3 regions of the Nonomuraea sp. NPDC050404 genome follow, and region 1 is predicted to be linked to each of the others. Evidence: predicted binding sites of a transcription regulator. Region 1 holds the regulator's gene; each other region holds the start of a gene.
The links. Region 1 encodes HrcA, which represses chaperone genes, less so after heat shock. Its sites were predicted from a motif close to TTGGCACTCTCNNNNNGAGAGTGCCAA; they were not measured.
Positions count from the first base shown of each region.

Region 2: the regulator HrcA is predicted to act here: its motif matches at 1,641-1,667, upstream of groL (chaperonin GroEL).
Region 3: the regulator HrcA is predicted to act here: its motif matches at 1,621-1,647, upstream of AB0I81_RS21875 (DNA starvation/stationary phase protection protein).

Region 1 is NZ_JBFAKB010000024.1:27,064-30,335, forward strand. It holds gene dnaJ (molecular chaperone DnaJ) at 1-1,135, opposite strand, end outside; gene hrcA (heat-inducible transcriptional repressor HrcA) at 1,147-2,160, opposite strand; gene AB0I81_RS46510 (hypothetical protein) at 2,656-3,144, shown strand; gene AB0I81_RS46515 (DUF3097 domain-containing protein) at 3,162-3,272, shown strand, end outside.
Region 2 is NZ_JBFAKB010000048.1:32,761-36,032, reverse strand. It holds gene groL (chaperonin GroEL) at 1-1,533, opposite strand, end outside; gene AB0I81_RS60560 (cold-shock protein) at 1,904-2,104, opposite strand; gene AB0I81_RS60555 (MoaD/ThiS family protein) at 2,348-2,623, opposite strand; gene thrC (threonine synthase) at 2,648-3,272, opposite strand, start outside.
Region 3 is NZ_JBFAKB010000007.1:365,649-368,920, reverse strand. It holds gene AB0I81_RS21880 (alkaline phosphatase PhoX) at 1-681, opposite strand, end outside; gene AB0I81_RS21875 (DNA starvation/stationary phase protection protein) at 1,074-1,541, opposite strand; gene AB0I81_RS21870 (helix-turn-helix domain-containing protein) at 1,657-2,511, shown strand; gene AB0I81_RS21865 (RNA-guided endonuclease TnpB family protein) at 2,512-3,272, opposite strand, start outside.

The sequences.
Region 1 (3,272 bases):
TGAAGGCGTCGCGCAGCCGGGAGAAGAAGCCCTGCTGCCCGGGGGCGAACTTGCCGGGCGGCCGCTCCTCGCCGCGCAGCCTGGCCAGCTCCTTCAGCAGGTCTTCCTGGGCGGTGTCGAGGCGGTTGGGGGTCTCGACGTTGACGTGGATGAGCAGGTCACCCCTGCCGGACTCGTTGAGCCGCTGCACGCCGCGCCCGTACATGGTGATGACCTGGCCCGACTGGGTGCCGGGCCGGACGTCGATCTCCTCGGAGCCGTCGAGGGTCTCCACGGCGAGGATGGTGCCGAGCGCGGCGGCCGTCATGGGGATCTGCACGGTGCAGTGCAGGTCGTCGCCGCGGCGCTCGAAGATCTCGTGGGGCCGTTCGACGATCTCCAGGAAGAGGTCTCCGGGCGGGCCGCCGCCGGGGCCGACCTCGCCCTCGCCGGCGAGCTGGATGTGGGTGCCGTCCTCGACGCCCGCGGGGATGCGGACCTTGATGGTACGGCGGGTGCGTACGCGGCCGTCGCCGGAGCACTCCTGGCACGGGTTGCGGATGATCGTGCCGAAGCCGCCGCACTGCGGGCACGGCCTGGAGGTCATGACCTGGCCCAGGAAGGAGCGGGTGACCTGGGAGATCTCGCCGCGGCCGTTGCACATGTCGCAGCTGTCGGGATGGGTGCCGGGCGCCGCGCCGGCGCCGTGGCAGACCTCGCAGAGCACGGCCGTGTCGACGACCAGCTCGCGGGTGGTGCCGAACGCCGTCTCGCGCAGGTCGAGCTCGACCCGGATGGTGGCGTTGCGGCCCCTGCGGGCGCGCGAGCGCGGACCGCGGGTGCCGGCCGCCGTGCCGAAGAAGGCGTCCATGATGTCGCTGAACGGGAAGCCCGCCCCGAAGCCTCCGGCGCCCGCGCCCGCGCCTGCCCCGGCGCCGCCGAAGGGGTCGCCACCCAGGTCGTACATCTGGCGCTTGCTCGGATCTGACAGCACCTCGTAGGCCTGCGTGATCTCTTTGAACCGGTCCTGGGTCTCAGGATCGGGGTTCACGTCGGGGTGCAGCTCGCGGGCGAGGCGGCGGTAGGCCTTCTTGATCTCGTCCTGACTTGCGTCACGGCGCACCCCGAGGGTGGCGTAGTAGTCGCTGTTTGCCACTTATCGACCTCTTATGATGCAGCCAGGATCTGGCTGACGTAGCGTGCCACCGCGCGCACGGCGCCCATCGTCACGGGATAGTCCATCCTGGTCGGCCCCAGCACTCCGAGCCGGGCCAGTTGGTTGTCGCCAGAACCGTATCCGGTCGCGACGACGGATGTCCCACGCAGGTAGGGGTTTTCCGAGCCGATGCGCACGGTGAGCGCGGACGGGGTGTCTGTGGAAGTCTCGCCGAGCAGCCGCATGAGGACGACCTGCTCTTCCAGCGCCTCCAGCACATCGCGCAGGCCGACGGAGAAGTCGGCGCCTGCGAGGTTGGCCGCGCCGGCGAACACGATCTTCTCGTCGTGCCGCTCGACCAGCGTTTCGAGCAGCACCGACAGGATCGTCACCGCGGCGGGCCGGTCTTCGGGAGCCAGCCGCTCGGGCAGGTCGGCGACCAGGTCGGGCACGCTGGTCAGGCCGCAGCCGTCGAGGCAGGCGTTGAGCACGGCGCGCAGGTGGGCTACGCGGGCGTCCTCCACCGCTTCCGGGAGTTCGACCACGCGTTGTTCGACGCGGCCGGTGTTGGTGATGAGCACGAGCATGACCCGCCGGTCGTTCAGCGGGACCAGTTCGACGTGCCTGACGGTCGAACGCGTGAGCGTCGGGTACTGCACGACCGCCACCTGCCTGGTCAGCTGCGCCAGCAGGCGGACCGTGCGGGTGACCACGTCGTCGAGGTCGACCGCGCCGGCGAGGAACGTCTCGATCGCCCTGCGCTCGGCCGACGACAGCGGCTTGACCTGTGAGAGCCGGTCGACGAACAGGCGGTAGCCCTTGTCCGTCGGCACGCGGCCCGCGCTGGTGTGCGGCTGGGTGATGTAGCCCTCCTCCTCCAGCGCGGCCATGTCGTTCCTGACCGTCGCCGGGGAGACCTTCAGATTGTGGCGCTCGGCGAGCGCCTTGGAGCCCACCGGTTCGTTGGTGGACACGTAGTCTTCGACAATGGCGCGGAGCACCGCCAGTTTACGATCGTCGAGCACGTGCTCACCTCCTGCCTCTGTCTCTATCAGGAACGCACCTCTTGAAGAAACGAGGTGTCTAGCACTCTGTGTTCCCGAGTGCCAAGTGTACGGCTCTCGCCCACAAGGTGCGATAACACCGCGTCCCATCCTGCTTCTAGCTTCTTGGAAGCGACAGGCCTCAGACTTGCCCACATGACCGACGATTCCCAGCCCCCGCCGTACGGCCCGCCGCCTGGGCAGGGTCCCCACCAAGGTCAGCCGCGTCCCGCTCAGTATGGCCCGCATCCGGAGTCCCAGCCCGGTTACGGTCCGCAATCAGGATCCCAGCCCGGTCCGTGGCCGCCGCCGCATCAGCAACGACCGCCGCGGCACGGCGAGGCCACGCAGTTCGATTTGCCTCCTCAGTACGGACAATACGGCCAGCAAGCCCAATTCCCACCTCCAGCCGCCACAAATGTCATAAAACCCAGCCTGTGGTGGCTCGCGGCCCCCTGGGGCGTGTTCCTGGCGTGTGTGGCGGTCGGCGTGTACTTCCTCGTGGACGGCATGGCGGGCATGACGGGCGTGGCCCCGACGAGGACGTTCGCATCCGGCGAAAGCGTCACGGTACGGATCGACCCGGCGGACCGACCCGGAGTGTTCATCACCGGTGACACTGCGGTCACCTATGACTGCTCGATCAGCGGCGGCCCGGGCCAGGCCAGGCTCGCCAGGACCACGGACGCCCAGACGATCACGGCGGGAGGCGCCGAGTGGGAGCAGTTCCTCGTGATCAACGCGCCGGCCAAGGGTGAGTACCAGCTCACCTGCAGCAACCAGGGGCAGGCCACCGTACGGTACGGCGTGGGCGGCGACCTGTCGGCCGCCGTGGGCAGGGCCGCCGGCGGCATGTTCACACTGATCTTCGTCCCCGCCGGGGGCCTGCTCGTCGCGATCGGCGGCACGGTCACCGTCCTGCTGCTCCGCAAACGCTCCCGAAGGCGCCTTGCGGTCGGCGGGTGATTTGCTACGGTCCCCGTGTGTACGAGGGCGATGTTCTGGCGGGAAATTGGCGGCGGCCGGGCAAGGGCAAGATCCCGAAAGTGCCCGCCGAACTGGAGCTGGTCGTGGAGGACGCCGACAGCGGCTTC
Region 2 (3,272 bases), on a different contig from region 1:
CGCCGCGATGGAGGCGGCGTTCTGCAGCGCGGAGCGCGTCACCTTGGCCGGGTCGAGGATGCCGACGTCGAACATGTTGACGTACTCGCCGGTGGCCGCGTTGAGGCCCTCACCCGGGGTGAGGTTGCGCACGCGCTCGACCACGACGCCGCCCTCAAGGCCGGCGTTGACCGCGATCTGCTTGAGCGGCTCCTCCAGCGCCTTCTTGACGATCGCCGCGCCGGTCGCCTCGTCGCCGGGCAGCTCCAGCTTGTCGAACGCCTTGGCGCCGGCCTGCAGCAGCGCCACGCCACCGCCGGGCACGATGCCCTCCTCGACGGCCGCCTTGGCGTTACGCACGGCGTCCTCGATGCGGTGCTTGCGCTCCTTCAGCTCGACCTCGGTCGCGGCGCCGGCCTTGATGACGGCGACGCCGCCGGCCAGCTTCGCGAGGCGCTCCTGGAGCTTCTCACGGTCGTAGTCGGAGTCGGTGCGCTCGATCTCGGCGCGGATCTCGCCGACCCGGCCCGCGATCTGCTCGGCGTCACCGGCGCCGTCCACGATCGTGGTCTCGTCCTTGGTCACGACCACCTTGCGGGCGCGGCCCAGCAGGTCGAGGGTGGCGGTCTCGAGCTTGAGGCCGACCTCCTCGGCGATGACCTGACCACCGGTCAGGATCGCGATGTCGTTGAGCATGGCCTTGCGGCGGTCACCGAAGCCCGGCGCCTTGACCGCGACGGAGCGGAACAGGCCACGGATCTTGTTGACGACCAGCGTGGCCAGGGCCTCGCCGTCGACGTCCTCGGCGATGATCAGCAGCGGCTTGCCGGACTGCACGACCTTGTCGAGCAGCGGCAGCAGGTCCTTGTTGGCCGAGACCTTGCTGTTGACGATCAGGATGTACGGGTCCTCGAGCACGGCCTCCATGCGGTCCGAGTCGGTGACGAAGTACATCGACGTCATGCCCTTGTCGAAGCGCATGCCCTCGGTGAGCTCAAGCTCCAGGCCGAAGGTGTTGCTCTCCTCGACGGTGATGACGCCTTCCTTGCCGACCTTGTCCATCGCCTCGGCGATGAGCGAGCCGATCTCGGGGTCGGCGGCGGAGATGGAGGCGGTGGAGGCGATCTGCTCCTTGGTCTCCACATCCTTGGCCAGCTTGGAGAGCTCCTCGCTGACGCGCTCGACGGCGGCCTCGATGCCCTTCTTCAGGGCCATCGGGTTGGCGCCGGCGGCCACGTTGCGCAGACCCTCACGAACGAGCGCCTGGGCGAGCACGGTGGCGGTGGTGGTGCCGTCGCCGGCGACGTCGTCAGTCTTCTTGGCGACTTCCTTGACCAGCTCGGCGCCGATCTTCTCCCAAGGGTCCTCGAGCTCGATTTCCTTGGCGATGGAAACACCGTCGTTGGTGATCGTGGGGGCGCCCCACTTCTTCTCCAGTACGACGTTGCGGCCCTTCGGGCCCAGGGTCACCTTGACGGCGTCGGCGAGCTGGTTCATACCGCGCTCGAGACCGCGCCGGGCGTCCTCGTCAAACGCGATCATCTTGGCTGCCATAAGGCTAGACCTCCCAGATGCAGGGTGGCTGGGGTGGACCGAGCCGACGCCCGCGACGGCATGGGTCCGCATCTCCGTTCGGCAGACCCCATCGTCTCGATCCGAGGTTGGCACTCTGCTGCACAGAGTGCCAACGACTGTTTAGCACTCTACCCTGCCGAGTGCAAGCGAACGACCACCGGCCCGGTGGTTCCTCGCAGGTCAGTAAGTCCGTACGGCGAGCCGCCGGGAAGGTGCGCACAAGACCAGTGGATCGGTACGGCGAGCCGCCCGGAGCAGCTCGCCGCACACGAGTCGACGAGATAGGTGGTGACGGCTCGCACGGATCGCGGTGCCGTGGATCCCGCCCGGTGCATACCAGTGATGTCAATCAGACCGCGCGGACGGACTCCGCCTGCGGTCCCTTCTGGCCCTGCGTGATCTCGAACTCGACGCGCTGCCCCTGTTCGAGAGAGCGGTACCCGTCCATCATGATCGCTGAGTAATGGACGAATACATCCTTACCACCGTCTACCGCGATGAAGCCGTAGCCCTTGTCCGCGTTGAACCACTTGACGGTGCCCTGCGCCACTTCCGACTCCTCTTACTGGTCTCCCAGATCTCGCCCATTCCTCCGCGGGACCTGTAATCGTGTGACTTTAGGGAAATCAGCCAGACGATCGCCCTCGACCATACCTGTGGCAAGGGGTTTGGCAACAGAGTCAATCTGCAAACTCCCTATTTCTTCGCATCGCAGGTCGTTCAACGTTGAATTGGCCCGGGAAAAGGAGAAGGCGCCCACTGGGGGCGCCTTCAACAGTGTGGTCTACGGGAGTCAGCCGCCGGCGACCGCCGGGATGATGGAGATCTGAGTGCCCTCGGGGGCGGGAGTGTCGAGTCCCTCGGTGAAACGGACGTCCTCTTCCCCAACATAAACGTTGACGAAACGACGAATCTTGCCCGATTCATCCAGAATTCTCGCGCCGATGCCCGGGTAGTCGGAGTCGAGCTTGGCAAGCACGTCACGAAGAGTCGCGCCCTCGCCACTGACTTCCGCGTTCCCCCCGGTGTACGTGCGCAGAATGGTGGGAATCCGCACAGAAACGCTCATGGTTCTAATCGCCTTTCCTGGTTGTCAGACAGTCGCGCGGAACGCGTCGAGAGAGGGCTTGATCACGGCCGTGGGCTCGACGGACTCGCCGTCGAGCACGTCCAGCGTCTTGAGCCCGTCACCGGTGTTGAGCACGACGGTCTCGGCCTCGGGGTCGAGCCGCCCGCTCTCGGTGAGCTTCTTCAGCACGCCGACGGTCACGCCGCCGGCGGTCTCGGCGAAGATGCCCTCGGTCGAGGCCAGCAGCCTCATCGCGGCCACGATCTCGGCGTCCGTGACGTCCTCGACGCCACCTCCGGTGCGCCGGGCGATGTCCAGCACGTACGGCCCGTCGGCGGGGTTGCCGATGGCCAGCGACTTGGCGATGGTGTCCGGCCTGACCGGCTGCACGACGTCGTGGCCGGCCTTGTACGCCGTGGACACCGGCGAGCACCCGGCGGCCTGGGCGCCGAAGACCTTGTAGGGCGTGTCCTCCACCAGCCCCAGCCTCACCAGCTCCTTGAAGCCCTTGTCGATCTTCGTGAGCTGGGAGCCGGAGGCGATGGGAATGATGATCTGCTCGGGCAGCCGCCAGCCGAGCTGCTCGGCGATCTCGTACGCGAGCGTCTTGGAGCCCTCGGCGTAGTAGGGCCGCAGGTTGACGTTGACG
Region 3 (3,272 bases), on a different contig from region 1:
GCCGCCGTCGAAGTGGCGGGCGTCCTCGACCTGGTGGCGGGCCTCCTTGAGCAGGGCCGCCGGCGAGGGCACCGCCTGCCAGTGGCCCGAGGCGCACAGGACCTCCAGCGTGCCCTCCGTCAGGTCGCCCCAGTCGCCCGGCCGGAACCGGTAGAAGCAGCCGTCCGGCTCGTCCTCGGTCATGTAGATCACGCGCCGCTCCGGGTCGCAGGCCGCGGCCTCGTGCTTGAAACGGCCCATGGACAGGCGGGGACGTGCGGCGCGGGCGCCGTAGGGGTCGCACTCGAAGACCCGGCCCCGGTGGCCGAGCTCGCACGACAGCCAGGTGTGCCACGGCGTGGCGCCGCCCGCGCAGTTGAGGTCGGTGCCCGACAGGATGCGGTAGGCGTCGCCGACGCTGCCGTCCGCGCGAAAGCGCAGCGCCGACGCGCCACCGAGCAGGGGGAGCTCGGAGTTGGACACGTAGATCCAGCCGCCGCCGTCGGGGAAGCAGGCGCCGCCGTCGGGGGCCGCGTGCCAGGTCAGGCCGGCCACCTTGTGGCCGGATCGGGCCACGACCCGGCCGGCGAACCCTGGGGGCAGCGCCAGGGCGCCGCCGGGATCCGGCAGGCCGAGCGGACCGTACGGGCTGACGCCGCCCGGCACGAGCGGGCCCGTGCGGAGGAGAGTCTTGCGCGACATCGTGGGGCCTCCCTCTAGGTGCCACGCTAGTCGACCGCACCGACATGAATGGCAGGGACTCGCGAGATCAAACTCTGCGCAAACCCCGTGGCCGCCTTTCGCTACGAGGTGCGGCCGGTGACTTTCCGTGAGCCGGATGGCGGCCAATGAACCACCGACCGGCACCTCTGGCTACGGTGTGTGAGAATGAAACCGTTTTCCCGATAAACCACGAGATTTCGGAAATCGAGCCACCGGCCCATCGGAATCGGGCACCGGTGACAGCACCATGGCGATGACGGACACGCCCGCCCGCGCCACGTCCACTCAGCGAACCCAGCTCGGCGTGCCCGCATCGCGCACGGGTCAGGCATGCGAAAGTCCGGGCCTGGGCCCGGACTTTTCGCGGTTGGTCAGCGCTGGGCCTGGAACATCCAGTGTTGCTTGTCGATCTCCTGCGCCACGGCGATCAGCAGGTCCTGGCTGACGGGGTCGGCCTCGTCAGTGGCCTTGATGCGCTCGTACATGCGCTTGCTGATGCCGTCGAGGATGTCGGTGAGAATCGCCAGGACCTTGCCGTCCTCAAGCCAGCCGCCCTCGGGCTGCTGGAGCTTGGTGGAGCGGGAGACCGTGGCGGCGCGGCCGTCCGGATTGGCTCCGAGGGCCACGGCGCGCTCGGCGAGGACGTCCATGTGGGTCCTGGCCAGCGCGGTGATCTCGTCTAGCTGGAGGTGGATGGAGCGGAAATGTGTACCGATGAGGTTCCAGTGGGCCTGCTTGGCGACCAGTGAGAGATCGATCAGATCGACCAAGGCGCCCTGGAGGGCCTCCGCGACGGTGTTCCTGGCGTCGCCCGAGAGTGGGCCAGTAATGGTAGCCATGTCTGTTTTCTCCCCGTCGGTCGGACTTTACACATTTCCCAACGAAATTCAGGCGTTTCTTCTTCCACTCCCCCCGTTGTTGACAGTGTAATAGTGACAGTGTCACTGTGAAGGTATGAGTGACACCTGGACGATCGGCGAACTGGCCGAGCACGCGGCGCGCGCCCTGCGCGCCGGGGCGTCCACCCCTGCCAGCGGACGGGTCCGCGAGGTACCGGGTGAGCGGCTGATCAGGTGGTATACGACCATCGGCCTGGTGGACCCGCCACTGACCAGGCGCGGCCGGGTGGCCCGCTACGGGCGGCGGCATCTGCTGCAGCTCGTGGCGGTGAAGCGACTGCAGACGGCCGGACGGTCGATCGCCGAGATCCAGGCGGCGCTGACAGGGGCCACGGATCGCACCCTGGAGTCGGCGGCAGGACTGGACGACTCGGTGAGGGCGGATGCGGCGGCTGCGACTGTGACCGTCTCGGATGGGCTCCAGGCTGCGGATGGGCTGCGGGCGGTTGACAGGCTGCAGCCGGTTGACGGACTGCAGACGGCCGATGGGTTGCAGGCGGTTGACGGACCTGAAGAGGCGCGGGACAGCTCGCCGGTGCGGGGACGGTTCTGGACCGAGCGGCCGGGCAGCGGAACGGCGCACGCGCACGCGGCGGCGGCAGAGGACGGCCGGCCACCGGAGTCTGGACTCGCGGACACGGCGGAGGACAACCGCCATCCCCCGATGCCCGCACCGGTGATTGCGGGAGTGCCCACAGCGGTGGGCGCGGGGGTGGACGAGTCGGTGGGCGCGGGGCTGAACGACAGTCAGTCGCCGGCGTTCGGGGCTGTGGTCGCGGGGGTCAGGCTGGGTGATGGGGTGCGGCTGGTGCTGGATGCGGGCCGGGTTCTGTCCGGGGAAGACGTTCAGGCGGTGCTGGCGGCGGCTGGGCCGCTGCTCGCGGTACTCGAAGAGAGGGAGCTGCTTTGACTACTCCCCGCGCTGAGGGACGGGGATTCCAGCACTCGCGGGCTGGGGTTCCTGTTTCGCCGGCGACCGCACCCCGGGAGACCCGGCATGTCTGACGTCACCTCCGCAGGCAGTTGCGGCAAGACCTGCCGCCAGAATGTTCTTGGCGGCGTTGACGTCCCGGTCGTGCCGGGTGCCGCAGGACGGGCACTGCCACGTCCGGGTGCCGAGGGCGAGTTCGGCGAGCAGGTGCCCGCAGGCCGAGCAGGTCTTGCTGGAGGGATACCAGCGGTCGATCACGATCAGGTGGCGGCCGTGCCTGGCGGCCTTGTAGGCCAGCAGGGCGCGGAAGGTGCCCCAGCCCGTGTCGGAGATGGCCTTGGACAGTCTGCGGTTGCGAACCATGCCGCGCACGTTGAGGTCTTCGATCACGATGACGTCGTGGTCACGGATGAGCCGGGCCGAGGTGCGGTGCAGAAAGTCCGCGCGCGAAGCCCGGACCTTGCGGTGCGCGCGGGCCACCTTCGCCCTGGCCTTGACCCGGTTGGCCGAGCCGCGCCGGGTGCGGGCCAGGCGCCGCTGGTAGCGGGCCAGGTTGCGCTCCCGCCTGGCCAGGTGACGCGGGTTGGCGATCGTGTCGCCGGTGGAGGTGACAGCAAAATTCGTGACGCCCAGGTCGATGCCGACCGCCGCGCCAATCGCCGCGTCGGCGGCGGGAGCCGGGCCGGGCTCTGGCGTGTCCACGGCGAGGGAGGCATACCAGCGGCCGTCCGGGTCGCGGG